Regions from separate parts of the Martelella sp. FOR1707 genome, predicted to be linked through region 1. Evidence: riboswitches for the same ligand, from Rfam matches in the RefSeq annotation. Region 1 holds a riboswitch; each other region holds the start of a gene.
The links. A riboswitch is a leader RNA that binds a small molecule or an ion and turns the genes downstream of it on or off. The one in region 1 is predicted to bind thiamine pyrophosphate.

Region 1 (10,617 bases):
ACCTCGCATGCGATGTGGCTCGGCTCCACCGTCTTCGACGGCGCGCGATATTTCGAGGGCATGGCCCCGGACCTGGACGAACACTGCAAGCGCATAAACCGCTCCGCCCGCGCGCTCGGCCTGCAGCCGACCAAGACGTCGGAGGAGATCGAGGCGCTGGTCTGGGAAGGGCTGAAGAACTTCAAGGGCGCGGAAGCTGTCTATATCAAGCCGATGTACTGGGCCGAGCACGGTCTCGACGGCCTCGTGCCTGCCGACCCGGCCTCCACCCGTTTCGCGCTCTGCCTGTTCGAAACGCCGATGCGCTCCACCGTGCCGGTACGGCTGACCGTTTCGCCCTACCGCCGCCCGTCGCCGGAGGTAGCGATGACCCATGCCAAGACCGGCAGCCTTTACCCCAATTCCGGCCGGATGATGCTGGAGGCGCGCGCCCGCGGTTTCGACAATGCGCTGGCGCTCGACATGCTCGGGAATGTCGCCGAAACGGCGTCCGCCAATATCTTCCTTGTTAAGGACGGCATTCCGATGACGCCGGCGGAGAATGGCTGCTTCCTCGCAGGCATCACCCGAAAGCGCATCCTAAAGCTTTTCCGCGACAACGGCATTGCCGCGAAGGAGAAGACGCTGACGGTGAAGAATTTCCTTGAGGCCGACGAGTTGTTCCTTACCGGCAACTACAACAAGGTCGTGCCGGTGATCAAACTTGATGACCGCGAGTTCGAACCCGGCCCGATGGCGAAGCAGGCAATGTCGCTCTACATGGACTGGGCGCGGTCGACGTGCAAATAGCCGCGCGGCAGCGTTTTTGAATTGACAAGACCCGCGTTTGAGCGCATTGGATTTTCCATGATCAAGACCGTGACCCACAATCATATGTATTTTTGGCTGTTCCAATAGGAGCGGCCGATTGATCATGTTCATCACCGGCCGCCTGGGGGCGGCAAGGTGTTGATGCAAAACGTCCCCCACGGCGGCAGAATTCGAAGGCCAAGGGACGATAAAATGACTGACGATCAAGACAAAATCGCACTGGAACGACCAGCCCTGATGACCATCAGGAAGGCGGTCGAGCCCGATATTCCGCAACTGCTCGAGATGATCGGGCTGCTTGCCGCCTTTCACGACGATCCTTCGGAAATGACGGCGGAGAGCCTCAAGCGCGACCTGTTCGGCGCGACGCCGTGGGTGACCGCGCTGGTCGCCGATGCCGGCGCGCAGCTTCTCGGCTACGCGCTGCTGACGCCGCTCTACCGCGCCCAGCAGGGCCGGCGCGGCATGGATCTGCATCATCTCTTCGTGCGCGACGGCCACCGCAACCACGGCGTCGGCCAGCATCTGATCGCCCGCGCGCGCGATTTCGCCAGGGCCGCCGGCTGCTCCTACATGTCGGTCAGCGCCGCCACCGGCAATTTCGGCGCCCACCGGTTCTACCAGCAGATGGATTTCGTCGCGCGCCCGGTGACCGGCATGCGCTATATGCAGACGCTCGCCGATTGAGCTACTGCGCGGGCACGGCCTTCAGATAGGCGGCGATGGCTTCGAGGTCGGAGCGCGGCAGATGCGAGAGGTTCTGCTGCACATCGACCATCGAACCGCCGACCGTGTCGAAATCCGGCGTAAAGCCGGTTTCGAGATAGTCCGCGATTTCCGCCGCCGTCCAGTTGCCGATGCTTTTTGAGCCCGGGGTGATGTCCGGGATCGTCCCTTCGCCGTCGGGGTTCGGCCCGCCGGCGAGCCATTTGTCATATTCGAGCCCGCCCAACGCGTTGCGCGGCGTGTGGCATTCGCCGCAATGGCCCGGCCCCTCAACAAGATACTGCCCGCGCATGATCTCGGGCGAGGCGTTGGCGAGCTGCACCCGCGCTTCGTTCCTGAAGAACAGTTGCTTCCAGAATGAAAGCCCCAGCCGGACATTGAACGGGAAATCAACATCATGCGGCTTGCTGGGCGTGTCGCTCGGCGGCAGCGTCATGATGTAGCCGTGAAGGTCCTTCACGTCCTGATCCTTCATCCGCACATAGGAGGTGTAGGGCAGGGAGGGGTAGAGGTTGCCCCCATGCGGGCCGACGCCTTTCTTCACCGCGTTGGCGAAGTCCATGAGCGACCAGTCGCCGATGCCCTCTTGCTTGTCGGGCGAGATGTTGGGGGCATAGAAGGTTCCGAAATCGCTTTCGATCGGGTGTCCGCCGGAAAGGACCAGCTTCTCATCGCCGGTCGCGCCCGGGGCGGCGTGGCAGCCGGCGCACTGGCCGGCCCAGAACATTTTCGCGCCATTATGGGGATCTGCGGCCTGTAGATCCTGATATTCCGCCGGATCGAGTTTCGGCGGGGTGAAGGCAACCACAAAAGCCGCCCCCATGAACAGAGCGGCGATAGCCAGTACGATGATCGTCAGCTTTTTCACGCCGGGTCTCCCTGTTCCCGAATTTCAAAGGAAAACAGCAGTTCCGGGCGGGCGGAGAACCGCTCAATCGCCCGGAACCGCGCCAAGACAATGAGAAGGCCTTACTTGTCGACCCGATAGAGCTTGTGGCAGGCCGCGCAGCTGGCGCCCAGCGTCTTCATGGCAGCTCCCACGGCGGCCTGATCGGCCGGCAGGTCGGCTAGCAAAGCGTCGGCGTCATCGGCGAGTTTTTGCGCATGGGCCTCGAAGTCGTCCATGTTTTCCCAGATCGCCGGGCTCGCCTCGGTGCCGTTTCCGGTTTTCGAATCAGGCGGGAAATGGGTCGTGAAATCGGTGATGTTGGTGGAAATATCGGAGAGCGCGCCCTCGACCACGACCGGGTCATAGGCGTTCTGGCCCTTGGCGATCGCGCCGAGCTGGCCCATGGCCTTGCCTATCGCCTTCATGTCGTCCTGGCGCAGCATTTGCGGTCCATCCTCTGCAACCGCAAAACCTGCGCTGAGACAGAGCGCGACAGCGCCGGCGATCATAAATCCGTTTTTCATCCAAAGCCTCCTTCGTTGCTCAGGCAGCAGTATACGCAGCCTCTGTTTGGAAGCTAGGGGCAGGATTAGCGTAGAAAAGATGAACGGCGGCTGACTGCGGGGTGGACGGCATCACGTTTTGGTGACTTCGCCCCAAAGCGCATGGAAATGATGGGTCGGCCCGTGGCCGGAGCCGACATGCAGGCTGTCGGCCGCCGCAATCGCGCCGGAGACATAACGCTTGGCGTTTGCGACCGCCTCCGAAAGAGGCGCGCCCTTGCCGATCTCGGCCGCGATCGCGCTTGAAAGCGTGCAGCCCGTGCCGTGGGTGCTCGCGGTATCGATGCGCGCGCCCTCCAGCCATTCATGGCCATTGGCGGTGACCAGCAGATCCGGGCTTTCCGCGCCCTCCAGATGGCCGCCCTTCAGAAGCACTGCCTGCGCGCCGAGACCTCTCAGCGCGGTTGCCTGCTCGATCATCTGATCGCGGGTGGTGGCCGTATCGGCGTCGAGCAGGGCGGCGGCCTCGGGCAGGTTTGGCGTCAGCACGGCGGCAAGCGGTATAAGGTGCTCCTTCAGCGCCTCGATTGCATCTTCCGGCAGCAACCGGTGGCCGCCCTTGGCGACCATGACGGGATCGAGCACGACCGGCACCTCCACATGGTGGCGCAGGCTGTCAGCGATGGTGACGGCGATATTGGCATTGACCACCATGCCGATCTTGATCGCGTCGACCTTCACGTCATCGAAGATCGCGGCGATCTGCTCGGCGACGAAGGCCGAGGGAACCTCGTGCACGCCGGTGACGCCGCGCGTGTTCTGCGCCGTCAGGCCCGTCATCGCCGCCATGCCATAGGTGCCAAGCGCGGAAAAGGTCTTGAGGTCGGCCTGAATGCCGGCGCCGCCCGAGGGGTCGGACCCGGCGATCGAGAGGATGTTTGCGATCATTGCTTCGCCTTCCGGATGGCTTCGGCAAGATCCGCCGTCGCCTGATATGGGTCGGGCTGGCCGCAAATGGCCGAAACGACGGCGATCCCGTCGGCCCCGCTTTTGAATGTGGCCGCCACATGCTCCCCTTTCAACCCGCCGATGGCAACTGCGGGCAATCCGCAAAGGTCGATCATCGCGGAAAGGCCGGCAAAGCCTACGGGCAGCGCGTGGTCTGACTTGGTGCTGGTGGCAAACACCGGCCCGGCGCCGATATAGTCTATGCCGGCGGGATCAAAGGCGCGCGCCACGTCGAGGCCATTGACGGAAACGCCGAGAATCTTGTCGTCGCCGATCATTTCCCGCACCTCACGCGGATGCGCATCCTCCTGGCCGACATGAACGCCATCGGCATCGATCGCGATGGCGGCCTCGACGTCGTCATTGACGATCAGGCGGAACGGCGTTCCGGCCGTGACCTGTTTCAGCGCGAGGCCCATATCGATGCGTTCGCGGGTCGAGGCGTGCTTCATGCGGAGCTGAACCATGGTCGCGCCGCCGGCAATGGCATCCCTGGTGGTGGCGACCATGCCATAGTCGCCGCAAAGGTCCGGGTCGAGAACGAGATAGAGGGAAAGGTCGAATTTCATGGCCATTCAATCTCCGCTTCAAGGTCAAGCGCTTCGGGTGTCACGGCGGCAAGCGCATCGAGGAAATGGACCTGGAACGAGCCGGGGCCTTCCGCCTTTCGATGCGCGCGGCTGCCGGCCACCGCGTAATGGGCAAGCGCCGCGACCGTCGCCTCGAAGGCGTCGTCACGCCGTGCTCCGGCATAGCCGCCGACAAGCGCCGTCAGCGCGCAGCCGAGCGCCGTCACCCGCGGCATCAGCGCCGAGCCGCCGCCGATACGGGCGACGCGGCTTCCATCGGTCACGAAATCGCGTTCGCCGGTGACCGCCACCACCATGTTGCGCTCTCGGGCAAGCGCCTTCGCTGTCTCTTCAGCGGCGGCAACGCTGTCGCCGGCATCGACGCCCTTGCCGGCGCTGGTGGCGCCGGAGAAGGCGAGGATTTCGGAGGCATTGCCGCGCAGGATGGTGGGGCCGAGGTCGAGGATTTCGCGCGCGGCCCTGGCGCGGAAGCCGGTGGCGAAATGGGCGACGGGATCAAATACCCACGGCGTTTGCTTGCCGTTGGCCGTCTCGATCGCGGCCTTCATGCCAGCAAGCCAGTCGGGGGATAGCGTGCCGATATTGATGGTGACGGCGGAGGCGATGCCGGCGAATTCACCGGCCTCTTCCTTGGCGTGGACCATTGCCGGGGAAGCGCCGGCGGCGAGCAGCACATTGGCCGCGATATTCATCGCCACGTAATTGGTGATGCATTGGGTAAGCGGCGCGTCCGCGCGCATTTTCTCAAGTATGGGGGCGATATCGGCCATCGGCGTCCTCCTTGTTTGTCGCGGAGGAACTCGGGCGCCGAAGCGAAAACCCGAGTGACTCCCTCCGCCGGCATGATCCGGATCAGGTTCCAAGGGTTCATCTCAGCCCGCTCTCACGGGCGCCCCTGTCGCTCTTAGTGGCCGCTATATAGCAGAAAAACGCCGCCCGGTAAGGGGCGGCGCTACGGTATTTACTTCATCGTCGGCATCGAGAATTCGGCGCCGGCGCGGATGCCCTTGGGCCAGCGCTGGGTGATGGTCTTGAGGCGCGTGTAGAAGCGCACACCTTCCGGGCCATGCATGTGGTGGTCGCCGAAGAGCGAGGCCTTCCAGCCGCCGAAGGAGTGGAACGCCATCGGAACCGGGATCGGCACGTTGACGCCGACCATGCCGACCTTGATCTTGTGGGCGAATTCGCGGGCGGCATCGCCATCGCGGGTGAAGATCGCCGTGCCGTTGCCGAATTCATGGTCGTTGATCCACTCTGCGGCCTCATCATAGCTCTTGGCGCGGGCGACGGAGAGAACCGGGCCGAAAATCTCTTCCTTGTAGATCTTCATGTCGGTGGTAACCTTGTCGAACAGGGTCGCGCCGACGAAATAGCCGTTCTCATAGCCCTGCAGCTTGAGATCGCGACCGTCGACCACCAGTTCGGCGCCTTCTTCCACGCCCGAGTTGATGTAGCCGGTCACGCGCTCGAGTGCGGCCGCCGTCACCAGCGGGCCCATATCGGCTTCCGGATCTGTGCCGGGGCCGACCTTCAGCGCGGCGATGCGGGGCTTCAGCTTGTCGATAAGCTTGTCCGCCGTCTCGTCGCCGACGGGAACGGCGACCGAAATCGCCATGCAGCGCTCGCCGGCGGAGCCGAAGGCGGCGCCCATCAGGGCGTCGGCGGCCTGGTCCATGTCGGCATCGGGCATCACGATCATGTGGTTCTTGGCGCCGCCCAGCGCCTGGCAGCGTTTGCCGTTGGCTGTCGCGGTGGTGTAGATGTAGCGCGCGATCGGGGTCGAGCCGACGAAGGAGACGGCCTCGATATCCGGGTCGTTCAACAGCGCGTCCACGGCTTCCTTGTCGCCCTGGACGACGTTGAAGACGCCATCGGGCAGGCCCGCTTCCTTCAGCCATGCGGCAATCAGCAGCGAGGCGGACGGGTCGCGCTCGGACGGCTTCAGCACGAAGCAGTTGCCGGCGGCCAGCGCGATCGGGAACATCCACATCGGCACCATGGCCGGGAAGTTGAACGGCGTGATGCCGGCGACGACGCCGAGCGGCTGGCGGATCGCATAGCTGTCGACGCCGGTGCCGACATTTTCGGTGTATTCGCTCTTGAGAAGCTGCGGGGCGCCGGTCGCGAACTCGACCACTTCCATGCCGCGCTGGATTTCGCCGAGCGCATCGGAATGGACCTTGCCGTGCTCGGCGGTGATGACTTTCGCCATCTCGTCGATCCGGTCTTCCAGGATCGACAGGAACTTGTTCAGGATGCGGGCGCGGCGCAGCGGCGTGGTCGCCGCCCAGTCCGGAAAAGCTGCCTTGGCGGCCTCGACGGCGGCGCGCACATCGGCGTTGCTGGCCAGCGAAAGCTCGCCGCTTTGCTCGCCGGTGGCGGGGTTATAGGTCGGCACGGTACGGGTGCTGGTTCCCGCAAACGGCTTGCCGCCGACAAAATGCTGAATGGATTTCATGGGTTATTCCTCCGGTGTTGCTGCCAATGAGGCTTTTTGAATTTTGGAGCCATCGATCCCCCGCTTGAGGGCAGGGCTGTTGTCCATGGCCTTTCCGCATGGCCCCCCAATCTTCTCACCCCGGAGGGGAGAGATGTCGCGAAAGGGGCAGTGAGGGGGGAGGTTTTCACCGCGAACGCCTCACAATTGGATACGCTGCGCCACCCTCACTGCCCCTTTCGGGGCATCTCTCCCGCCAGCGGGAGAGAGTATTGGGAGCAAGCCGCAAGGCCATATTCAATTCCCTTGCCTTCCAGGGAAAGATCGATGCTGTATGCCGGCACTATCGCCTATTCATTTCTGCAAAGAAACAGGATAAATCTAAAATCCATTGTGCAAAAATTGTAGGGCAGGCGAATGGATTGGGATCATCTGCGGGTCTTTCTGGCGGTGGCGCGGCGCGGGCAGATACTGGCGGCGGCGCAGGCGCTCGGGCTCAATCACGCCACCGTCGCCCGACGGCTGAATGCGCTGGAAGAGTCCCTTGGCGAACCGCTGTTCGAACGCCGCCCCTCCGGCTCGACGCTGACGGAGGCCGGCGAGCGGCTTCTGGCGGTGGCCGAGCGGGTGGAAACCGAAATTCTGGGCATTGCGGAGGATACCAGGGCGCGCGGCGCCAGCCTTTCCGGCACGGTGCGGGTCGGCGCGCCGGACGGGCTCGGCACCTATTTTCTGGCCGCCGAACTCGGACGCCTGCAGGAGGAGCATCCGGGCCTGATCGTGGAGCTTGTGCCGCTGCCGCGCACATTCTCGCTGTCGAAGCGCGAGGCGGATCTGGCAATCACGCTCGATCCGCCGGCGGAAGGCCGGCTTGTGGTGTCCAGGCTCACCGACTACACGCTCGGCGTCTATGCCGCTTCGTCCTATCTGCGCCGGCACGGCACGCCCGAAAGCGAGGAGGCGCTTGCCGACCATGTGGTCGTCACAGGCGTGGAAGACTATGCCTATGCCTCGTCGCTGAATTATGCGGGGCATCTTGCGCGCTTTGCCGGCCGTCAATTCCGCTGCGCTGGCGTTGCCGGGCAAATGGAGGCGGTGAGGGCGGGAATTGGCATCGGCATCCTGCATGATTTCGTGGCCCGCGACTGCGAGGGTCTGGAGCGCATCCTGCCGTCCGTCGGCTTTCGCAGGGCCTATCATCTTCTCTCGCACCCCGATACAGGCAGCCTTGCGAGAATCGCGCTCATCCGCGCGTTTCTGGCGCGTCGGTTCAAAGAGGAGCGGTCGCGTTTCGCGCCGTAGGGAACGCCCTCAGCTATCGAGGCCGAGAACTTTCTCGAAGTCCTCCCAACTCGTGTCCATGGCGTAAGGGCCGATGCCGGGCAGGGCGACGTGGCCGTAAAGCGGGGAAAGCTGCCACTCGGCGGTTTCCTCGTCGATGCCGCCCAATTGCTGGAGATACATCACGGAGGCAAGCCCGGTGCGGTCTGCGCCGGCCTTGCAGTGGATCAGGATCGGTTTGGGCGCATCGCGCATCAGCGCCAGCAATTCCATGCTGCGCTCCGGCGACAATATGGTGCGATCGGACATCGGAAAGTCGATATGTTCGACGCCCTTCTCAGCGCTCACCCTGATCTCGTCGTCATACCACGCCCGGCCGGGGCTCGCGCCGCGCAGGTTGATAACGGTCCTGATGCCGTGCCGGTCGATATAACGCGAAAGCGCGTCCGCGCTGGGCTGCCCCGAGCGATAGAACTCGCCCGCCTTGACCTCGTGAAAATTGCCGCTCAACTGAAGGCCGCCAAGATAGACGCCGCTGGTCAGGACCAGCATGCCGACAGCGGCCGCAACCCGGCGCGCGAGACGCTTCTTGTTCATCCGGTAGTCCTCTTTACCCGTGGCTCATTATAGCCGGGTTTTCGCCCGCGCGACAGCTGTGATGACGCATATCCGGCACAGGCGGTGCAAATGTGTCAAAACCCGGGCAATTTATCTTGACACTTATACTCATGTTTTATAGCGGATAGTCCAACACCGGCTGACCGCCGGAAAATGCCCAGCCAGCCAGTACGCCATGCCGTTCGCAAGCCAGCCAGGTTCTTCAGTGAAAAAGAAGGATTCGGTGATGCGTATTTCGCGGATTTTGGCATCGTGCACGGCTCTGGCCACCCTTATCAGCGCCACGGCCTCTTTGGCTCAGGACAGCACCCAGACGACCGTGCTTTCCCCCGTCAGCGTGACGACAACGGGCGGCAAGGAGGGGATCGCCGACACCCCGCTTGCCACAGAGACAACGCGCGAGGATCTCGACCAGAACATCGTCACCGATTTTGACGATTACACCCGCATTCTGGAACCGGGCGTGACCTTCGTGGGCGATGATGCCGGCTCGGTCAACATTCGCGGCATGCAGGGCCCGCGCGTTTCCACGGTCATCGACGGCATCCAGATTCCCTATCTCGATGACACTGCGCGTTCGGACGCCAGCGGCGGCGGGGATGCCTTCTCGTTCGATTCGATCGCGACGATCGACATCGTGCGCGGCGCCGACAGCTCGCGCTCTGGCAGCGGCTCGCTCGGCGGCACGGTGGTGCTCAGAACGCTTGAGCCCGAAGACCTGATCGATCCCGACAAGGGTTATGGCGGCCGCATCGGCTTTACCTATGACAGCGCCGATAACAGCATGGACGGCGAGGGCGCGTTCGCGATCCAGTCGGGCGGTACCGCGCTTCTGTTCCAGGGCGATATCGCCACGGGTGATGAAATGAAGAACCAGGGCGATGTCGGCGGCTATGGCGCGACCCGCAGCGAGCCGAACCCGGCGACCTTCGACGAGAACAACCTGCTGTTCAAGATCCGCCAGAACATCATGGAAGCGCACACCATCGGCCTGACTGTGGAACGGTATGACCGCAACAAGGATATCGAGCTGCTGACCGATCAGGGGGCGACCTATGCGCTGGACAACTGGAACGGCACCGAAGACAAGCATCGCGACCGCGTCTCGATCGACTACAATTACAACGCCATCGCCGATGACGGCCTGATCGACCAGGCCTTCAGCACGTTCTACTGGCTGAAGAGCGAGCGCGAAAGCGGCACCTCCGGCATCCGCCTGCCCTCGCGCGGCGCACCGCCCTTTGGCGAATATTCGCGCACATCCAAGACCGACGAGGAACGCTACGGCTGGTCGGGCTGGGCCGAGAAGAGCGTGGAGACCGGCTCGCTGTTTCATACCTTCACGCTCGGCGGCGATTTCTACTATTCGCAGACCAGCCAGTATTCGAGCGGCGTCGACAATTGCGGTCCCGGGCCGTTCCGCCCGTTCAGCACCTGCAGCTTCCTGCATACCAACCAAGCCGACACGCCCGATGTGAACGGCTATGTTCTCGGCCTATACGCCCATGACGAGATCGTCTTCGGCGACAGCGGCTTCGCGCTGACACCCGGCGTGCGTTTCGACTGGTATCAGTACGACCCGCAGGAAACCGCCGCCTACCGCAACAACCCGAACTATAACGGCCTGCCGGAAGGCCAGAGCGACTGGCACATTTCGCCGAAGCTGCTCGCCACCTACGAGCTCAACGACTTCACCCAGCTCTACGGCCAGATCTCGACTGCCTTCCGCGCGCCGACGCCTGGCGAGCTTTACGT
Region 2 (10,617 bases), on a different contig from region 1:
GGAAAAGCGTCGCGACGGTTGACTTGGCGGCGATCATTCGCTAGGTAGCGGCCACTGTCCGGCGCGCTTTTTTGTAAGGCGCGCCTTTGAATATCAATTCTGACCGCCTTTACTGATCAGTCGAGAGCGGCACAAACAGCGGATCGAAAACATGAAGATCAAGAATTCGCTCAAGGCGCTCAAGTCCCGTCATCGGGAAAACCGTCTGGTGCGCCGCAAGGGCCGGGTATACATCATCAACAAACAGAACCCGCGCTTCAAGGCCCGTCAGGGCTGAGATATTAAGCGCATTATCTGTTTGAATTTTCGCCATGACGGGATACCATTCCCGTCATGCGCTTTTTTGTGTCCGCCATTCTGATCCTCGCCGCCCTGGCCATTGCCGGCCCGCTGCCGGCGCTTGCGCAGGGCAATGCCGCGGAGGATCAGGTTTCAGAAATGCCCGACGTGGTTGTCGAGGCCGATCCGCTGGACAGGCTTTATGATCGGCTGAAACGCACAAGCGATGCCCGGCAGGCGGCGGATCTCGCCCGCCAGATCGACGAATATCTCGATCGCTCGCCAAGCCCCACGGTTTCCCTGCTGATCGAATGGTCGGATGATTCGGAGAATAACGGCCGCACCGCCGCCGCGCTCGATTTCCTGTCGGAGGCGATCGCGCTGAGGCCGGACGAGGCAGCCCCCTACCGCAAGCGCGCCGTGCTCCATTACACCCATGGCGATCTCGAACGCGCCATGGACGATATCCGCACATCGCTGTCCTTGGAGCCGCGCGATTTCGGCGCGCTCGGTCTGATGGCGACCATTCTCGACAGGACCGGGCGGCAGGAGGCCGCAGTCGCGGTCTGGCGGCGCTATCTCGAATTCTATCCCGCCGACCGCGATGTCGCGGCCTTTGTCGAAAGCACGCTGAACGAGCGGGCGGGCAAGCGGATTTAGGTGTCGGTTTTATCGCCGTCATCGTCGTGCGTTGATCGCATGGTGGCTTGCGCGAGCCCCTGGATCGGATATTCCGACATATCGCCTTGAACGCCTCGCTTCGGAAACCGTTGCAGATTTTAGCGCGCGCGCGTTTCAGTCAGTTTCTGTGCGCAAATGAGACACCCTGCAACCCGGCAAATGTTCACAATAAGCTGATGCCGAACACCAATGGCGGGTCGGCTTGAGGGGCGTCGATGGTCACAGTCTTGTCAGGTATCTGGGCCCTGCTGGTCGGCATTGTCCTGATCATGCTCGGCAACGGCATGCAATTCACCCTCATCGGCCTGAGGGGCGGTTTGGAGGGTTTTTCTGCGACGGCGCTCGCGGTCGTGACATCCGGCTATTTTGTCGGCTTTCTTTCGGGCGCCCGCTATACGCCGTCATTGATCCGCAATGTCGGGCATGTGCGGGTCTTCGCAGCGCTTGGCAGCTTCATGTCGGCCGGGCTCATCACCTTTCCCCTGATCGTTGAGCCGTGGGCGTGGACCTTGCTGCGCATCCTCGTTGGCTTCTGCATGTCGGGCATCTACGTTACGGCGGAAAGCTGGCTCAACGATGCCTCGACCAACGAGACGCGCGGCAAGGTGCTGTCGGCCTACATGATTGCACAGACGCTCGGCATTATCGGCGCGCAGGGGCTGTTGACGCTTGGCGACGCGCGAACCTCCGTGCTTTTCATCGGGGCTTCGATCCTCGTCTCGATCTCATTTGCGCCCGTGCTTCTAACCGTTGGGCGAGCGCCGCGGACGGAGGTCACGCGACCGATGCCCTTGCGTGAGCTCTATCGCCAATCGCCGCTTGGCACAGTCGGCATATTCTTTCTTGGAAGCGCCTATGCGACGCAGTCGGGCATGGGCGCCGTCTTCGGCGCGCTGATCGGCATGACGGCGGACCAGATATCGCTGTTCGTGGCAATGCTGTTTGCGGGCGCTCTCGCGCTGCAGTATCCGATTGGCTGGATTTCGGATCGTGTTGATCGGCGCACATTGATCTTCGGAGCGTCGGTCGTTGCTGCTGCGGCGTGCCTTTGCGGTTGGTTGGCGGGCGGCGGATTATGGCCGCTGATGGCCTCCGCCTTCGTCGCGGGTGGAATGACGACGCCTCTTTACGCGCTCTTCCTGGCCTACACCAATGATTACCTTGCGCCTGAAGATATGCCGGCTGCGTCGGGCGGTCTGGTCTTCACGTTCGGGCTCGGCGCCATTATCGGCCCGCTTGCCACCGGCTGGGCGATGGAACGGGCCGGACCGTTCAGCTTCTGGCTCGTTCTCAGCGTGACATTCGCTGGAATCGCGCTTTACGCGCTCTATCGAATGACACAGCGGCCCGCTATTCCTGCCAGCCAGACCGAAAGCTATCTCGGCGTTACGCCAACCGCGACGCCGGTTGCCGTCGAAGCTGCCAGCGCCTGGGCTGCTGAACAGGCTGAAAGCGAAGGCGAGTGAACACGACCCGCCGCCAACGCCGTTTCGCGCAACCGCCAGGCCTCGGTCCGGAACGCTCTATCGGCCGCAAGCGGCAAACAGCCGGGGCAGAACCTCTTCCGATCCGGCAAGGTCGAAGGCGAGTTCATTGGCCTTGCCGTCAGCGCCGGTGACTTCGAAGACCACTTCACCGCTTTCGGCGAAATCCTTCAGGATGGTATAGGCATCGTCATCGTAGAGGGCGGCGCGCGTGCCCTCCATGGCGTTGACCCAGCCTTCCTCATAGTGGCGATCGCTGTCGACCGTGTAGTTGACGTCGATAAAGCCGTCATCGGCGATCGCGAAGGCGCCCGGTTCACTCGAAACATCATAGTCGAGCGCGACGATGAGCGTGCCGTCGAGGCACTCGCCGGAAAGCGTCCAGTGTTTGTGTTCCCTCATCAGCTGATACGCATTGGATGCGACCATCAGCATATTGATGTCGTCATAGGCCTTGCCCTCGTCGCCATACGACCACCAGCCGATCATTTCCTTATATCCGTTTTCGGAGGCGAGCTGACCGTAGACGCCGGAGTAGTCGATTTCCGGATGGTCCGGATCGGCCCAGTCCTGCGCCATTGCGGAGGAGGCAGACAGAAGGATGACGAGGGGAAGGTATTTCAGGTGCATGCAATTTCTCTGTAGGTCATGGATTCGGGTATGCGCTCGCCTATCTAGGGAAAATACAGCATGATTTCAATGCAATAGGGTATCCAACGGGGAAGCGTGAAATGCCCTTGAGGCTGCAGGCCCACACGCGCCGCGCGGACCCATGCCGACCGCTTGCAGCCGTCAGAAATGCATGACGTGGCGCAGCACGCGGTAGAGCAGATGCACCGCGAGTAGTGCGGCGCCGGCGGCCAGGACGAGGTGGGAGAGCGGGCTCAGAAGGCTGCCCTCGATGGTGCCCGCAACGTCGGGATATTGATAAAGCAAGATGCGGATGGTGAGGCCCGCAAGCCCGACCACCACCAGCACAAGGCCGGCAAGTTTCATGATCCGATCTCCTGTCGTGAAGGAATAGAGATCGGTCTTTGGATGGCGGTATCGCCGCAATTGTCGTCACAAAAGACCGAAACAGCGAGGCGGCATGCGCGCCGCCTCTTTCAATTCTTTATAATGTGCTTTTGTGGCGATTTGAGGCCGATCTACTTTTCCTGCGATAGCGACACTGAAATCGCGTCGACCGGCGGCGCTTCAGAGATCAGTCCATTTTCCGCCATGAACGCGCCGAAACGCTTGTAGCGTGCGGCATCGGAGGCCGCGGGACGCTTGGCGAAGCGGACGACGGATTCGGCGAAGGCCTGGCGGTTCAGCTCATCGTCGAGATCGGGATAGGCCTTGGCAAAGCTCTCCCATGCTTCCTCCGGATGGTTGACGATGAAGACCGTCGCCTTTTCGACAGCTTCGAGGAAGCGCGGCAGGCGGTCATCATCAAGCATCTCGCTGCGGGTCACGTAGATCAGCTCGTCATAGACCGGCACGCCATGCTCTTCCGGAAAGAACGCCTTGCCTTCGTGGCCGGCGATCCGCATCTGCGGCAGTTCGATATTGCGGAACGAGCCGATGGTGGCATCGACCTGTCCGGACAGCAGCGACTGGGTCAGCGCGAAATTGACGTTGATCAGGGTGATGTCGTCCCTGGAAAGGCCCGCGTTTTCCAGCATCGTGGCCACCACAGCGTCCTCGATGCCTGCCACCGAGAAGCCGATCTTCTTGCCCTTCAGATCGGCGACGGATTTGATCGGCCCGTCTTTCAACACCGTCAGCGTGTTGAGTGGGGTCGAGACCAGCGTGCCGAAGCGGACGATATCGATGCCGGCCTCGTGGTCGAGATAGAGATTGGGCTGGTAGTGAATGCCGATATCGACCTTGCCGGTCGCCACCATGCGCGGCACCATGGACGGGTCGGACGGCGGCAGCAGTTCCACATCGAGACCTTGGTCGGCGAAGTAGCCGTTCTCCTGGGCTACCACCAGCGGCCCGTGGTCGGGGTTCACATACCATTCAAGGATCACATCGAGTTTGTCGGCGGCGCTCGCCAGCCCGGGAGCCAGGGCAAGAGCGGCGGCGAATGCGAGTTTCTTCAGCATGTCATTCTCCTGTTTATCTGAACCGGTCGCTCAATCCTCATGCGACCAGCGGGTGAAGAAGGGAGCGGCGAGATCCACCGCCTTTCGAAACAGCACGGCCTCGAGTGCCAGGATCAGCATGGCGGCGAACACGGTGTCGCTCTGCATGCGGGCATTGGCCTGGACCATGAGAAAGCCGAGCCCTCCGGCAGACCCCACCCACTCGCCGACGACCGCGCCGAGCGGCGCGAGCGGGGCCGCGATCCTGAGGCCGGAAAACAGATGCGGCAGGGCCAGCGGCAGGCGGATATGGCGCAGCATTTCGAAATGATCCGCGCCATCGAGCTTCGCCGCGGCCACGACCTCCGGATCGGTGCGGCGCAGCCCGTCAGCGAAGCTGGAGGCGACGGGGAAGAAAACGATGATGGTCGTCATCACCACCTTGGAGGCGATGCCGAAGCCGAACCAGAGCACCAGCATCGGCGCGATCACAAACACGGGGAAAGATTGCAGCACCACCAGAACAGGCCAGATGAACCGTCCGATGCGGGGAAAGGCGGCAATGAAAATCGCCGCCATCGCGCCGAAGACCGCGCCCATGGCAAAGCCCGCCAGGATTTCCCTGAGCGTTACCAGCGCCTCTTCAAGCAGCATCGCGTGGGCGGTCTGGAATTTTGCCAGTACCGCAAGCGGCGGCGGCAGGATATAGCGCGGCAACTCGCCGAAGACGATGATCGACTGCCAGAGCACAAGAAGCCCGGACATGATCGCGAAAAAGGTGAGTGCCGCCGAAAGGGTACGCTTCACTCCCGCTCTCCCCGGCTAAACCGGGCAGCGAAGGCGTCAATAGAGGCTGATTTTCTGGGCGTGTCGCTCAAGACCAAACTCCGTTCCTACGCCGGCATAACCCGGATCAGGTTCAAGGGTTCGGCCATCGGCCATCTCAGTGTCACGGACACACCCCTCGGATGCGTCTTCTATGCCGCGCGGCGGCGCGCCGGTCAAGAGGCTCGGCGGCGAAGTCGGGAACGCCGCTAATATAAACGCCAAGGTCCAAAAGGATTTGACAACGGATGCCGTTTCGACTTTCAACTTTTGGTATAAGGCCGTTTGCGGTTTTCAGCGACGGTTCAGAAACGGGGTCATAAGAGGGGAAGGCGGCAGCTGCCGTCCAAGCGGAGGAAAACCCATGCTCATCGCCATCGTCATTGTGGCAGCGCTGTTCGGCATGCTCTTCGGTTTCGACCAGGGCGTGATTTCCGGCGCTCTGCCGTTCATCAAGCAGGATTTCACGGTTTCGGCCTTCATGGAGGGCGTCATCACCTCGGCCGTGCCGCTCGGCGCGGTGGCGGGCACCGTGCTTGCCATGGTCACCACCGATCGCTACGGGCGTAAGCCGATGCTGATCCTGGGCGCGTTGATCTTTCTGGTCGGCTCGCTGATTTCCGCGCTTGCCTTCAACCAGTATGTTCTGACACTTGCCCGCCTTCTGATCGGCGTCGGCATCGGCGCTTCGGCGATGACCGCGCCGATGTTTCTGGCGGAAGTCGCGCCGGCGCGCATTCGCGGCACCATCGTCTCGGCCTTCCAGTTGATGATCACCATCGGCATCATGGTGTCCTACATGTCGGACGCGGCCTTTGGCGGTTCGGGCGACTGGCGCTGGATGATCGGCGTCGGCGTGTTCCCGTCGATCGTGGCGCTGATCGGCATCCTGCTGTCGCCGGAAACGCCGCGCTGGCTGACGCTCAACGCCAATGCCGACAAGGCGCGTGACATCATCGCGAAGCTGCAGCCGGAATCCTCGCCCGCCGAGGTCGACGAGATCATCGCCGAGATCAAGGAGAGTGCCAAGGACGAGGAGGCGACGCCTGCCTGGAGCACGTTCCTGAAGCGCGGGATCCTGCCGGTGACGAGCTTCGCCATGATCGTGTTCGTGCTGCAGCAGCTTTCCGGCATCAACGCGATCATCTATTACGCCCCGGAAATCTTCAAGAATGCCGGCTTTTCCGGCACCACGACCGATCTTCTGGCGACCGTCGGCATCGGCGTCGTCAATGTCGCGCTGACCGTCGTCGCGATGTATCTGGTGGAGAGCATGGGCCGGCGCAAGCTCTTGATCCTCGGCTTCATCGGAACCGCGGCGTCGATGGCGCTGGTGACCGTGGCGACGATGATGGATGTCGCGGCAACCCCCTATCTTGCCATGATCGGCATTTTCACCTTCATCGCCTTCTTCGCCGTCAGTCTCGGCCCGTTGCCCTGGCTCTATATGGCGGAGCTGTTTCCGCTGCGGCTCAGGTCGCGCGGCATGGCGCTCGCCTCCGTCGCCAACTGGTTCTTCAACTTCCTGGTGGCGCTTGTGTTTCCGGATCTGCTGGCGGGCATCGGCATCGTCGGGACCTTCGCGATTTTCACCTTCTTCTGCATCGTCGGCATCGTCTACGCGATCGCTGCGGCACCCGAGACCAAGGGCATTACGCTGGAGGAAATCGAGGCGCGCACTATCGGCGCGTGAGGCCGGCAGCGCCGCCCCTCCAAACGAAGCGATCCTCGCCCTGGCCTTCGCTGAGGGCGAGGCGCAGCGGAGATGACGCACCGGCAGGGCCAGACTGGCGCTTACCGCCAGTCGGAATAGGAATGTTTTCCGCCCCGGTAATCCGTGACCTCGTATTCCGTCTCTCCGGTTTGCTCCAGATAGCAAGGGCCGATCGGCGCCTTGCCGGCTCCGCCCGGAATATCGAGCACATAGGTCGGCAGGCAAAGCCCGGAGATCGCGCCCTGCAACGCCCGCATCAGTGCCTGTCCGCGCGCGATCGGCACGGCGAAATGGGCGACGCCCTTGGCCATGTCGAGATGGTGGAGGTAATACGGCTTGACCCTGTTGGCGAGGAGCGTCCTGAACAGGGTCGCCAGCGTTTCGGCATCGTCGTTGATGCCCTTCAAGAGCACGGTCTGGGCAAACAGCGGAATGCCGCCATCGGCAAGCCGGGCGAGCCCGCTGCGCACCGCCTCGGTCAGCTCGCGCGGATGATTGACGTGGATGACGATATTGACCGTCTTGCGGGCCTGCTTCAGCGCCGCGACAAGGCCGTCGGTGATGCGCTCGGGCGTGACCAGCGGGGCGCGGGTGTGGATGCGGATCACGGCCACATGCTCGACTTCGCCAAGCGCCTTCATCAGCGCGGAAAGCCGGCGGTCGGACAGCACCAGCGGATCGCCGCCCGACAGGATCACCTCCCAGATTTCGCTATGCGCGCGGATATAGTCGAGCGCTGCGGCAAGCTCGTCCCGGTCAAGCGCGGCCTCCGGCTCGCCCACGGTCTCGCGGCGGAAGCAGAAGCGGCAATAGACCTGGCAGGCATGGGTCGGCTTCAAGAGCACCCGGTCGGGATAGCGGTGGGTAACGCCCTTTGCCCGCTCGAAAGCGCCATCGCCGATCGGGTCCTCCATCTCGCCGTCATAGGCTTCAAGCTCGCGGCGATCCGGCACGAACTGGCGCGCCAGCGGATCATCGGCGGCCACCGTGTCGATCGCCGACAGGATATGGGCCGGAATGCGGATGCGGAAATCCTCGGCAACCCGCGCGATATCGCCCGCCGCTTCCGCTGGCACGAGCCCGCGCGCCACCAGCGCATCGGTGTCGGTTATCGCGGTTTTCGCTTTGCTCTCGGACATGGTCGCCCCGTCGCCGGTTTCGTTCGGGGCGTTCTAGACGGTTTCCGCCGTCAAGCAAAGTCATCGGCGACCGGTGCGGCGGCAAGCGCGGCCTCGTTGAGAGGCGCGAGAATGCCCACGATTTCTTCCCTGAGCCAGGAATGCTCGGCATCGCGGGTATCGCGGCTACGCCAGTAGAGGTAAAGGTCGATCAGTGGCATTTCGAAAGGCAGGCGATAGACTGAAAGACCGATTTCCGGTTGCAACGCTTGCGCAAGGCTCGCGGGCAAGACGCCGATAATGTCGCTATTGCCAACGACGCGGGCGACGGCGAAATATCCAGGAAGCGTGAAGCGAACATGGCGAGCCCTCCCGATTCGGGAGAGCGCTACATCCTCGAAATGCGTGAAGTCGCGAGTGGCGGAGAAAATTGCCTGCGGCATTTCGCAGAATAGAGACAGCGGCATGGTGGCGCCCGGTTCTAGGGTCTGAAGTCCGGGATGATTGTGCCGTGCCACCACGACGTTGCGGGCAGAGAACAGGAACCGCCTTTCGATCCAGCCCGGCACCTCCGCGGCAATTGAGACGATCATGTCGAAGCCGTTTCCCGTCAGCAGTCCGGCAAGCTGGTCCGGCGCGGACGGCAGCATTTTCAAACGCATGTCGGGCGCGGCGCGGGTCATCCGGTCTACGAGGGCGGGCATCAGAAGCTCGGCGAAAAAATCCGACGCGCCGAGCAGAAAGCTTCGCTGACTTCGGTTGGGGTCGAAACCATCACGGCCAGCGAAGGCTTGTTCCAGGCCGTCCAGCGCTGATCTCACAGGTTCGCGCAAGCCGAGCGCATAAGGCGTTGCCACCAAACTGTTGCCTTCGCGCTCAAAAAGCGCATCGCCGGTAAGATCGCGCAACCGCTTCAGCGCGGAGCTTACCGCGGGCTGACTGAGACCGATAGCGGTACCCGCCCTGGTGGTATTGGGCTCGTCCAGCAGTGCGTCCAGTACCCGTAGCAGGTTGAGGTCGAGGTTTCTGAAATTCATGCTGTCGATAGGTCCTATCTAAACAATAGATTTCATTAATATCGGGTTTTCGGCGATATGTCAGCTGCGCTCCGGCCGGGTGCAATTGTTGAAATCCAGACAGGAAAAAATCATGAACACCTATCTTGCAATGCACTCGCCCGGCACGACCGTGACCTGGCTCAATACGATCTATACAGTGCTTCTGACGCCCGCCGAATCCGGCGGCGGAATTGGAATGTTTTCAGCGATCGTTCCGCCCAACTCCGGCCCGCCGCGCCATGTCCATCGCAATGAGGACGAGATCATTCATCTGATCGATGGAGGTGTGGAATTCTGGCTGGAGGGCGCTACGCGACGCTGCAGCAATGGCGAAACCGTTTTCATACCCCGTGGCCGGGAGCACGCATTTCACGTTCACGGCCCGCAACCGGCGCAATTCTTGACCGCCGTGACCCCAGGCGGCTTCGAAAGCTTCTTCGCAAGCGCCTCCGTCAAGGGACTGGTGCCGCACCTGCATCGCGCCGAGCTTGGTGCGCTCGCCGCGGGCTTCGGTTGCGCCTTCACCGGGCCACCGTTGCAAAGTCCGGTCATGCGGGCGATGGCAGGCTGACAGCCGCCGGCGGTTCGCGGGTTTGCCGGAGCTTTCGGAAGTGTTAATCATTCCATGGCTTTGGCATTGCCTTTCCGCAATCCGCTTTCCGCCGCGCGCTTGTCATTTTCCCGGATTTGCCCCACCATCCGGAGATGACAAAATGGCGCCCGAATCCCCGGCTTATCAAGCGGCCGGCCTATCTCTCCATTGCCGAACAGATCGCGGCCGCCGTGCGCAACGGCCTGCTCATCGACGGCATGCGCCTGCCGCCGCAGCGAGAGATGGCGGCCGATCTCAAGGTGTCGGTGCAGACCGTGAGCCGCGCCTATGAGGAGTTGACGCGGCGCGGCATGGTGGTCGGCGAGGTCGGGCGCGGGTCCTATATCAAAGCGGAACCTGTGGTCCCCGAGCGGCCCTACCTCACCGAGGGCGGCAGCGGCGTCATCGACCTTTCGATCCTGAAGCCGGTCTGCGAGAGCCGCAGCCTCGCCAAGTTCCGCGCAGCCTTTGCCGATCTCGGCGTAACCATGCCGCCGGAACTGGCGTTTTCGATGATGCCCAACGCGCTGTTCCAGCGCTACCGCATGGCCGGCGTCAACTGGCTGGCCGCATGCGGGCTGAAGGCGCCAGCCCACGGCATTACGGTCACCAACGGCTCCAGCGATGCGATGACGGCGGCGTTCATGAGCGTCGTGCCGGCCGGCGGGTCGCTCGCGGTGGAGGCGTTGACGCACCCGATGGTGCGCCCGCTCGCCGGCTATCTCGGCATCGATCTCGAGGGCGTGGAAGTGGATGGCGAGGGCATCGTGCCGGCCGCGCTGGAGGCCGTTGCC
Region 3 (10,617 bases), on a different contig from region 1:
TCGCCGAATTTCAGAGTTTGGCCCTCGCGGTCGGAGGACGGCCAGCCGCCATCCATGCCGAAGATAACCTGCATCACCGAGCGGCTCTGGTACATCAGCGTGATTGGCGCAAGCAGCGAAGACCAGATGATCTCGACCAGCGTGGAGAGGAACACCCGGAAAAATCCGCCGAAACGGCGGGCCTCGCCGGAAAGCCCGGCGCGCAACGCGATCAGCAGTTTCGGCCCGATCAGAAGCCCGCCGACGCCCACCAGCAGCGTCACCGCAAGCGCCGTCTCGGCGCGCGGAAAGATCGCCGGCAGATAGGGGCTTGGAAAATAGTCGATCGCGGGCGCAAACAGGGGCGCGACAATCGAGGCGGCAATGAACGCCATCCACAGCGGCGAGCTGATATAGGCCATCACGCCCTGCAGAAAGGTGAAGCGGTTCCAGCCATGCAGGCCGGGCGCGGTCACAAGGCGGATATGCTGGAGATTGCCTTGGCACCAGCGGCGGTCGCGCTTGGCATAGTCGATCGCGTTCTGCGGCCCTTCCTCGTAAGAGCCCTCAAGATCGGGGTCGACCCGCACGATCCAGCCTCGACGCCTGAGGAGCGCCGCCTCGACATAGTCATGGCTCAGGATATGTCCGCCAAAGGGCGGCGCGCCGGAAAGCGCCGGCAGCCCGCAGCTTTCGGCAAAGGCGTTTGTGCGCACCATGGCGTTGTGGCCCCAGAACGGGCCTTCCTCGCCCTGGATACGGGCAAGGCCGCGGGTGAACATCGGCGAAAACAGGCCGGCGGAAAACTGCAGCGCACGAGCGAACCAGGTCTTCGACGCGATGATCTTGGGCAGCGTTTGCAAGAGGCCAAGCCGCGGATCGGCTTCCATCCGGCGCAGCATTTCCACGATCGTCTCGCCTTCCATCAGGCTGTCGGCGTCGAGGATCAGCATATAGGGGTAGCGCGCGCCGTGGCGGCGGACGAAATCGCCGATATTGCCGGCTTTCTTGCCGCTATTGTCGGTGCGGCGGCGATAATATGCGTCGATCCCGCGCGGCATGTCGGCGTGAAGGGTGAGGAACCACGCCTCCTCCTGCGCAATCACCTCGGGATCGCGGCTGTCGGAGAGGATGGCGATGTCGAAAAGCCCGGCATAGGGCGTTTGCGCCAGCGAATGCGCCATGGCGGCGGCCGACGAGAACGTCGCGCGCGGGTCTTCATTGTAGACCGGAATCAGGATGGCGGTCTTTGCCGCCTGGCCGCTTTCGGCAAGCGAGGCGCGCGGCGGCGTCTTGAACCTGCGGCCGATAAGGCCGCCGATGCCGAGTGCAGCGCCCCAGGCGATCCAAGCGGCGGTCGCAGCGCACAGCGCGATCCGCACGAAGTCGACCCAGTCGGCGCCGTCGGCGAAGAAAACGTCCATCGCGATGCGAGACGCCGCAATCGCGATGATTGCGGCGAATACGATCGAAAAGGTCCGTCTGAAGGCCAGCATCGGTTATCCCTTTGGTCCTTGCGGGCCTCACCGTTGAAAACGGAAGGCCGCCCGGAAAAGTTACCTTCCGGTTCCTAGAGCCGTGCCGAGCGCGGACGCTGCCACACGAGAACCGGCGACAGGATCGTCGCGATCACGCCGCGGCGGCGCGGGCGCTCCAAAAGCTGCTCGGGCATGGGAAGCGGCGCGGACGCCGGAAGAAACCGGCTGAATTCCATGTTCTGATCCGACCCGTCAATTTGGTTGGTCATCGCCTTTTCTCCACTGATATAACCAGATTTCACTCACGTCGCGGCTGCCGTCCGTCAGCGCCCCGACAATTTCCACCGGCGCGTCGCCGGCGGGCTTGATATCGATTGCCAGACGCCAGACGCCCTGGCCTCTGATCGCCGAGACCGTGGAATGCACGACCTCGCCATTGGTAATGTGCAGGCGCTCCTGCAGTTCCGAGCCGGGCGCCATGTCATCCAGCGGGCCGCCGGCAAAATCGACCACGAGCTTGCGCACGTCGTCATCGTCATTGGCTACGCCCGATACGCCGCCTTCGCCACTGCGGATATCGACAACGCGGGCAAGCCGGGCCTGGTCTTCCTCGATCGCGCCCCAGGTCAGCCGGTAGCCGAACTCGGCCGATCCGCCTTTCTTGGCGGGCGCTTCCGGCTGCCAGAAGCAGACGATATTGTCGTTGACTTCCTTGTCGGTCGGGATCTCGACCAGCGAAATCGTGCCCTTGCCCCAGTTTCCGGCCGGCTCCACCAGAAGCGACGGCCGCCGCTCGTAATGGGCCTCGGCGTCCTGATAATCCTCGAACCCGCGATGGCGCTGGTAGAGGCCGAACGCCCGCGGATTGGTCTCGCCAAAGAACGAATTGGCGAGCGTCTTGGCATTCTGCAGATTGCGCCAAAGCTCGGTGCCGTCGGCACGCACGATCTTGAGACCCTCGCTGTCGTGGACCCGCTCCCGATAATCATCAAAGGCATGATGGTTGGCGGGACCGAACAGGAACATGGAAGTCATAGGGGCAACGCCGAGACGCTCGATATCGTTCCGGAAAAAGAGTCGCGCGGTGACATCCATGCGCGTATTCTTGCCCGGCGTGATCACGAAACGGTAGGCGCCGGTCACGCTCGGACCATCAAGCGCCGCAAAAACGGTGATCTTGTCCTTCTCCGTGCCCGGCCGCATGATGTAGAAGGCGGAAAAGCGCGGAAACTCCTCGCCCTGGCTGGTCGCGGTATTGATCGCAAGGCCGCGCGCCGAAAGGCCATAGAGATTGTTCTGGCCGAGCGCGCGGAAATAGGACGAGCCCAGGAACGAGATCAGCTCGTCGGAAACTTCCGGGCGGTTCAGCGGATAGTTGATCCGGAAGCCCGCGACCCCCGGCAGCTTGACGCCATGAAACTGCTCGACGTCGAGCGGCGCGCGGTAGATGAAGTCATCGCCGGTGAACTCGAGTTTCTGCGCAACGCCGTCGGCGACCTCGTAGATATCGACCGGCGTCTTGAACAGCCAGCCGAGCGCGAAGGCCTGAAGCTGAAAATCGGACTGGTCGCGCCAGATCGCCTTGTTGGGATCGTAGCGGATCGCGCGGTAATCATCATATTGAAGGTCCCGGAACGGTTCGGGGACCTCCTGGGAGGGCTCCTCGTAAGCCTCCCCGGCCTTGGCCTTCATCTGTTCGGTAAGCGTGTCGAAATTGAACGCGTCAGGAGGCGGCGCTGACGCCTCGACCGTTGCATTGGCTTCCGGCATCTTTCCCGGCTCGACCGCCTGCTGCGCGAAGGCCTTGCCGCCCACCCCCGAAAGAGCGAGCACGCCGACCGCGGTCTGGGCCAGAAAGGTTCGTCTCTTCATGCGTAAATCCCGTTGGCTTTAAATGGATAGATAAAATGAAATGGTGCAGAGCAGCATACTCATTCCCTTCGCCCGCCGGAAGCGCGCAGGCGCGGTTGCGCGAACGCCCGTCCCCAGACGGGCGCGGACGAGTCACAAACGAGGCAGGCCCGTTTCGGTTCCATCGCTGAAGAAGAATATTTTCGATCGATAAAATAGACGTTCCGGGAATCCGGCATGGGGATGGCTCATCAAAAAGGGCTGACACACACATTTGCGTACCAGCCCATTATTAGCAAAGCCATTCAGCCAAAGAATGGCAAAATCATGGCAATGTGCCACCTTCGCGCCGCAATATTTTCACATAGTTCGAAAACGGCGCGGAAGGCCCTGATCAGGCGGCCTTCACGATCTCGACCAGTTCGACGGCAAAATTCAAATCCTGGCCCGCGAGCGGATGATTGGCGTCGACGGTGACTTCCTGTTCCTCGACCTTGGTCACGATCAGCGGCACGGTCTGGCCGTCGGGCGTGCGCGCCTGAAGCTGCATGCCGGGGGCAACTTCCACTTCCTGCGGCATGGCGGAGCGCGGCACGACCTGCACCTTCTGCGGGTCATGGGGGCCATAGGCTTCGCTGGAATCGACCTTCACGTCGCGGCTGTCGCCAACATTCATGCCGGCGATCTCGCGGTCGAGGCCGGGAATGATCTGGCCGGCGCCGACGGTGAATTCCAGCGGCTGGCGGCCTTCGGAACTGTCGAAGGTCGAACCGTCATTGAGAGTTCCGGTGTAGTGAATACGAACGGTATCGCCCGCTTTTGCTTCTGTCATCTCGTGTGCTCCTTCCTTGAAACACTGCACGCTGGCCGAGATCGGCCGCGCCGTTTTCGGTTTTCCAGAGTGCTTTCGCCCCTGAAGGATGAGCCGACACGCTTTATTTCGCATGACGACCGACTTTTCGTCCGGCACGCCGGACACGCCCTCTACCTAGTGCTTCCGGGCCGTTTTTTCAAATCGTGCGCCTCTTGAAATGCCGGGACCGCCGCGATAGGTGTTTGGTCAGCTCTAACGGGGTGCGATTTTCGCTGAGAGGCCTGCGGCCAACCCGAAGAACCTGATCCGGCTAGCACCGGCGGAGGGATTAGACGCGCAGGACGCCGTTTTCCCCTTCAGTACCGAACACAAGGAGGCGTCATGACCTATCGCACGACCATCGCCATTCTCGCGCTTGCGGCCCTTCCGGCGCTGCCGGCAGGCGCTCAGGAGAACAAGGTCCTCACCGTCTATACCTATGAAAGCTTCGATGCCGAATGGGGACCCGGGCCGTTGGTGAAGGAAGCCTTCGAGAAGACCTGCGGCTGCACGCTGAAATTCGTCAGCGTCGAGGACGGCGTTGCGCTCCTCAACCGGCTGAAGCTCGAAGGCCAATCGAGCCCGGCCGATATCGTTCTGGGCCTCGACAACAATCTTGTGCACGAGGCGAAGGAAACCGGCTTCTTCGCAAAATCCGGCGTCTCGACCGAGGCGGCCGATATCCCCGGCGGCTTTTCCGACGATATCTTCGTGCCGTTCGATTACGGCTGGTTCGACATCGTCTACGATACCGAAAGCATCGACAACCCGCCGACAACGCTCGACGAACTGGTGAACGGCCCCGCCGACCAGAAACTGGTGATCGAGGACCCGCGCACCTCGACGCCGGGCCTCGGCATGCTGTTGTGGATGAAATCGGTCTATGGCGATGACGCTGCCGCCCAATGGGAAAAACTCTCCGACCGGATTCTGACGGTCGCGCCGGGCTGGTCGGAGGCTTACGGCCTGTTCACCAGCGGCGAGGCGCCAATGGTGCTGTCCTACACCACATCGCCGGCCTATCACGAGATCGAGGAGGGGAGCGGCCGCTACAAGGCGATCGATTTCCAGGACGGGCTCTACATCCAGATCGAGGTCGCCGGCATGACGACGATGGCCGATGATCCCGACCTTGCAAGGTCCTTCCTCGAATTCATCCTGACCCCCGGCTTCCAGGACGCGATCCCGACCCATAACTGGATGATGCCGGCGGCCGCGACCAGCGAACCGCTGCCCGCCGCCTTCGAAAACGCCGTCAAACCGCAAAAGACCCTGCAATTTGCCCCCGGCGTCGTCGCCGAAAACCGCCAGAAATGGATCGACGAATGGCTGAACGCCATGAGCGCGCGGTGAGAGCGATAGGTCCGGCGGTGAGGCGCGAGCGCGAGGCTACCTCGCCTCCGGCGCAGTGCGGCGAACCGCGCCGCATAGCCCCCCAATCTTCTCGCCCCGGAGGGGAGAGATGTCGCGACAGCGACAGTGAGGGGGGAGTCTTTCCCCGCAAACGCCCTCACGATCTGATACGCCGCGCCACCCTCACTGCCCCTCTCGGGGCATCTCTCCCGCCAGCGGGAGAGAATACTGGAAGCAAGACGCGCGGCACATACGCAATAGACCCGCTCCCTGAAAGGCGAGGTGGCCGACGGGTCCAGCACAAGGCTGCAGATTCATTCTCCACGCGCTGCCGGGCTCATCCGCCCGCCTGCGCCTGAGCGAGAGGGCCGCGCCATGCTGATGTCCTCCTCCGAACGCCGCCGCAGCTATGGCTACGGCATCGCAGCCCTCGCCGGCGTCATCGGCTTTATCGCGATCGCCATTATAGCGCTTTCCGGGTTCGGGCGGCTGCAGGCTTCGGTGGCGGTGTTCGAGGAGCCCTATGTCTGGCGCATCCTGCGCTTCACGCTCTGGCAGGCCACGCTGTCGACGCTGATTTCGGTGGCGCTGGCCATTCCGGTTGCGCTGGCGCTGGCGCGGCGTCCGCATTTTCCGGGCCGGCTGTGGATCGTGCGGCTGATGGCGGTGCCGCTCGGCCTGCCGGTGTTGATCGGCGCGCTGGGGCTGATCGGTATCTGGGGCCGGCAGGGGATATTCAACGATCTGCTGACGCTGGCCGGTTTCGGTCGCCCGCTCCAGATCTACGGTCTGCAGGGCATTCTGCTGGCCCATGTCTATTTCAACCTGCCGCTCGCCGCCCGCCTGTTTCTGGCGGGGCTGGAGCGGGTGCCGCAGGAATATTTCAAATCGGCGGCGATGCTCGCCATGCCCGGCCGCGCGGTGTTCCGCTTTGTCGAATGGCCGGTGATCGCGCCGCTGATCGCCGGCGTCGCCGGGCTGATCTTCATGCTGTGCGCCACCTCGTTCACGCTGGTGCTCATTCTCGGCGGCGGACCGGCGGCGACCACGATCGAGGTCGCGATCTATCAGGCGCTGCGCTTCGATTTCAATCCCGCCCGCGCCGTCGCCCTTGCAGGCATGCAGATCGCGCTGACCGGCCTGGTGCTGATCGCGCTCGCCTTTCTGCCCAAGGCCGACGATCCCGGCACAAGTGCCGACACCGCCATCGCCCGCCCGGATGGCGCTGGCCGGCTGAAGGCGCTGGCCGACGCCACCATCATCGCGCTGTTCACGGTTGCCCTCGCGCTCCCGCTCGCCATGATCGTCATCAAGGGCGTGGAGGCCGACCTCATCAAGCTGCTCGGCGAAAGGATTTTTCTGCGGGCGACGGCGACCAGCCTTTCGATTGCGCTTGGTGCGGCACTGCTCTCGCTTCTCGTGGCGCTCGCCTTCATTGCCGCGACAGGCGCGGTGGCAGCGGCAAAACGTCCGAGCGCCGTCGAGAAGGGTTTCAGCGCGACGATGGCTGCGATGGGATCTCTGGTGCTGCTGGTGCCGCCGATCGTGCTGGGCACCGGTTGGTTTCTGCTGCTCCGCCCCTTCGGGCTGACCGATGCGGCCGCGCCGCTGGTGGTCGCCGGCATCAACGCGCTGATGGCGCTGCCCTTCGTGCTGCGGGTGCTGCAGCCGGCGATCGCGGTTCACAGGGCGCGCACCGCGCGGCTTGCGGCAAGTCTCGGCCTTTCTGGTCTCTCTCGGCTGCGCATTGTCGACTGGCCAGGGCTGAAACGGCCGCTTCTGACGGCGCTCTCCTTCGCCATGGCGCTGTCGCTCGGCGATCTCGGCGCGGTGGCGCTGTTTGGCGGCGATGACCTGACCACGCTGCCCTGGCTGCTCTACAGCCGGCTCGGCAGCTATCGCACGGCGGATGCCAACGGGCTGGCGCTGATCCTCGGCGCGATCTGCCTTATCCTGATGGTCGCCGGCACGCGCCGGCAGGCCGCGCGATGAAAGGGAAAGCGACCATGCCCGTCGATATCACGCTTGACGATGTTGCCCTCAAACTCGGCGACAAGGATTTCCGCTTCGATGGCCAGATCGAGGGCGCAAAGGTGAGCGCGGTGACCGGCCGCTCCGGCTCCGGCAAGACGACGCTGCTGAACCTGATCGCGGGCTTCGAAAAGCCCGACAGCGGCGACATCCTGATTGCCGGCGAGCGGATGAACGGGCTGCACGTCTCCGATCGCCCGGTGACGGTGGTGTTTCAGGAAAACAACCTGTTCGCCCATCTCGATATCTTCACCAATGTCGGCCTCGGCCTGGACCCGGCGCTGAAGCTCGATGAGGCCGGACGGGAGGAAGTGTGCGACGCGTTGAAACGGGTCGGGCTCGAAGGCTATGACGGGCGCAAGCCCGCGACACTATCGGGCGGTGAACGCCAGCGCGCCGCGTTTGCGCGGGCACTGGTACGCGACCGGCCGGTTCTGCTGCTCGACGAGCCATTCGCGGCGCTCGATCCCGATATGCGCGGCGAGATGGGCAGGCTGCTGCTTGAACTTCACCGCGAATCCGGCAATACCGTCGTTATCGTCTCGCACGAGCCGGACGAGGTGGAGGCGATCGCCGACCACCGGCTGGTTGTCGAGAACGGGCGACTTTCCGCGCGCTATTGACCCTTGGCGCACGAAACGACAAATATGATAAAGTAAAACAGGCGCCGGGCGGCTTTCGCCGGACCGCAGTGATCAGGGACGCGTTCATCCGGACGCGACAGGCATGGTGAATAAGGTCGGCCGCGGCCTCACGCAAGACAGACGCAGGCGCTTCCTGCCGGGAGTGCGGCCATCCGTGTTCGTATTGATCGCGGCGCTGGGGCTCGCCTCGTGCCAGACCAACGATACCTTCTTCATCCTGCCGGAAACGCCTGCCAGCGCCGAGCAGACCGTCGACGCGCTGACCCGCAACGATCCGAACGCGGCGATGGGCGCGCGCGAGCATCCGCGCATTCTCGAGAGCTATGGCGGCCAGTACCGCGACCCGCAGGTGGAAAAACTGGTGGCCCGCGTGGCCGGCGCGCTGACGGCGGTTTCGGAGAATCCGCGCCAGACCTACCGGATCACCATCCTCAATTCGCCCAGCATCAATGCCTTTGCGCTGCCGGGCGGCTATCTCTATGTCACGCGCGGGCTGCTGGCGCTTGCCACCGATGCCTCCGAGATCGCCGCCGTGCTGTCGCACGAGATGGCGCATGTCACCGCCAATCACGGCATTGAGCGCCAGCGCCGCGAGGAAGCGGAAGCGATTTCCAACGAGGTGATTTCCGAGGTTCTGCCGGGCAATCCGGAGGTCGACCAGATCGCCGCGCGCGGCAAGATGCGCCTTGCCGCCTTCTCGCGCCAGCAGGAGCTGGAAGCCGACGCGATCGGCATCCGCATGCTGGCGGAAGCCGGCTACGACCCCTATGCCGCCTCGCGTTTCCTGCGCTCGATGGCGGCCTATGCGCAGTATGAATCGGCGGGCGCGGAGGGCGAGAGCCTCGACTTCCTGTCGAGCCATCCCAACACGCCGCGCCGTATCGAACTTGCCGCCCAGCAGGCCGCGCTCTATGACAATGTCGGCGCCTCGGAAGTCGGCCGCGATTATTTCCTGAACGGAATCAACGGGCTGCTTTACGGCAGCAATCCGGACCAGGGCTATATCCGCAACCGCGATTTCTATCATCCCAAGCTGCAGATCGCCTTCCAGGTGCCGCCTGGTTTCGTGATGACGGACAAGGCCAATGCGGTGGTCGCCACCGGACCCGGCGATGTCGCTATCCGTTTCGATGGGGTCAAGGCCAATGGCCGGCGCGATCTCGAGGAATATATCAGGAGCGGCTGGGTGACGGGGCTGGTCGATGGCTCGGTCCAGTCGACCACCGTCAACGGCATGCCGGCCGCGACCGCGAAGGCGGTTGCCGGCGACTGGGTGTTCGATGTCACGGTTATCCGCGATGGCGGCGATATCTATCGCCTGCTGACCGCCGCACCGCGCGGCAGCGGCGCGCTGGAGGATACCGCCTTTTCCGTGCGGTCTTCGTTCCGCAAGCTGTCGCCCGCCGAGGCCGCCGATCTGAAGCCATTGAGAATTCGCATCGTCACCGTTCAGCCGGGCGACACGGTCGCCAGCCTCGCCGCGAAGATGATGGGCACCAACCGCAAGCTCGCGCTGTTTCAGGTGCTGAACGCGCTGCCGCCGGGCGCAACGCTGTCGGCGGGCGAAACAGTGAAGATCGTTTCGCAGTAACGGGCGGGCCAACGCCTTCAGGCGATCGCCAGTTCCCCGGTGTTTTCGGATGTCATCGCCATCTTCAGCTTTTCAAGCGCCCTGGTTTCGATCTGGCGGACGCGTTCCTTGGAGATGCCAAGCTCCGCGCCGAGTTCGGCGAGCGTGGCGCTGTCGTCGGCAAGCTTGCGGGCGCGGATCACGCGGTTTTCCCGGGCGGTCAGCTTGGTCAGGGCGCGCTTCAGCCGCAGATGAAGCCGTTCGCCATCGATGATGCCGGAGACCTGCTCCTCGGGCAGCGGCGCGTCGCAAACCAGAAGGTCGATCCGCTCGGCGCCCTCTTCGCCGTCATTGCCGACGGGGGCCTGAAGCGAGGCGTCATTGCCGGAAAGCCGGGCGTCCATGACCTGCACGTCCGAGACCGAAACGCCGAGGCTGGCGGCGATTTCTTCGTAGATCGCCTGCGAGCTCATGCTGCGGTCGCGCGCGGCGATCTTTGCGCGCAGGCGACGAAGCTTGAAGAACAGCGCTTTCTGGGTGGAGCTGGTGCCGCCGCGTACGATCGACCAGTTGCGCAACACGTAATCCTGCATTGAGGCCCGGACCCACCAGCTTGCATAGGTCGAAAACCTGACGCCGCGCTGATGATCGAACCGTGCGGCCGCTTCCAGAAGGCCGACATAGCCTTCCTGCACCAGATCCGACTTGGGAAGGCCGAAGCCGCGGAACTTGCCGGCCATCGAGACCACCAGCCGCAGATGCGCCATCGCGATATCGTCGCGCGCATCGCTGTCGTCCTTCACCCGCCAGCGGGTGGCAAGCTCGGTTTCCTGTTCGCGTGAGAGATAAGGCGCTGCC

Region 2: it holds a riboswitch for thiamine pyrophosphate, as region 1 does, so the genes downstream of both, V6765_RS08780 (ABC transporter permease) here and thiM (hydroxyethylthiazole kinase) in region 1, are expected to answer to the same signal.
Region 3: it holds a riboswitch for thiamine pyrophosphate, as region 1 does, so the genes downstream of both, thiB (thiamine ABC transporter substrate binding subunit) here and thiM (hydroxyethylthiazole kinase) in region 1, are expected to answer to the same signal.

What each region holds. Positions count from the first base shown of each region.
Region 1 is NZ_JBAKFP010000002.1:795,968-806,584, forward strand. It holds gene V6765_RS07710 (branched-chain amino acid aminotransferase) at 1-789, shown strand, start outside; gene V6765_RS07715 (N-acetyltransferase family protein) at 1,003-1,497, shown strand; gene V6765_RS07720 (c-type cytochrome) at 1,499-2,359, opposite strand; gene V6765_RS07725 (c-type cytochrome) at 2,506-2,949, opposite strand; gene thiD (bifunctional hydroxymethylpyrimidine kinase/phosphomethylpyrimidine kinase) at 3,061-3,876, opposite strand; gene thiE (thiamine phosphate synthase) at 3,873-4,511, opposite strand; gene thiM (hydroxyethylthiazole kinase) at 4,502-5,296, opposite strand; TPP riboswitch at 5,339-5,433, opposite strand; gene V6765_RS07745 (CoA-acylating methylmalonate-semialdehyde dehydrogenase) at 5,488-6,984, opposite strand; gene V6765_RS07750 (LysR family transcriptional regulator) at 7,381-8,265, shown strand; gene V6765_RS07755 (dual specificity protein phosphatase family protein) at 8,275-8,841, opposite strand; gene V6765_RS07760 (TonB-dependent hemoglobin/transferrin/lactoferrin family receptor) at 9,089-10,617, shown strand, end outside.
Region 2 is NZ_JBAKFP010000003.1:179,200-189,816, reverse strand. It holds gene V6765_RS08815 (5-(carboxyamino)imidazole ribonucleotide synthase) at 1-22, shown strand, start outside; gene ykgO (type B 50S ribosomal protein L36) at 152-277, shown strand; gene V6765_RS08805 (tetratricopeptide repeat protein) at 334-939, shown strand; gene V6765_RS08800 (MFS transporter) at 1,176-2,426, shown strand; gene V6765_RS08795 (hypothetical protein) at 2,484-3,074, opposite strand; gene V6765_RS08790 (hypothetical protein) at 3,237-3,440, opposite strand; gene V6765_RS08785 (ABC transporter substrate-binding protein) at 3,593-4,537, opposite strand; gene V6765_RS08780 (ABC transporter permease) at 4,568-5,281, opposite strand; TPP riboswitch at 5,390-5,491, opposite strand; gene V6765_RS08775 (sugar porter family MFS transporter) at 5,706-7,034, shown strand; gene V6765_RS08770 (lysine-2,3-aminomutase-like protein) at 7,136-8,194, opposite strand; gene V6765_RS08765 (LysR family transcriptional regulator) at 8,245-9,210, opposite strand; gene V6765_RS08760 (cupin domain-containing protein) at 9,323-9,802, shown strand; gene ehuR (MocR-like ectoine utilization transcription factor EhuR) at 9,937-10,617, shown strand, end outside.
Region 3 is NZ_JBAKFP010000005.1:304,112-314,728, forward strand. It holds gene mdoH (glucans biosynthesis glucosyltransferase MdoH) at 1-1,475, opposite strand, end outside; gene V6765_RS15690 (hypothetical protein) at 1,550-1,726, opposite strand; gene V6765_RS15695 (glucan biosynthesis protein) at 1,710-3,329, opposite strand; gene V6765_RS15700 (FKBP-type peptidyl-prolyl cis-trans isomerase) at 3,703-4,140, opposite strand; TPP riboswitch at 4,369-4,467, shown strand; gene thiB (thiamine ABC transporter substrate binding subunit) at 4,504-5,514, shown strand; gene thiP (thiamine/thiamine pyrophosphate ABC transporter permease) at 5,890-7,506, shown strand; gene V6765_RS15715 (thiamine ABC transporter ATP-binding protein) at 7,521-8,168, shown strand; gene V6765_RS15720 (M48 family metalloprotease) at 8,272-9,780, shown strand; gene V6765_RS15725 (RNA polymerase factor sigma-32) at 9,798-10,617, opposite strand, start outside.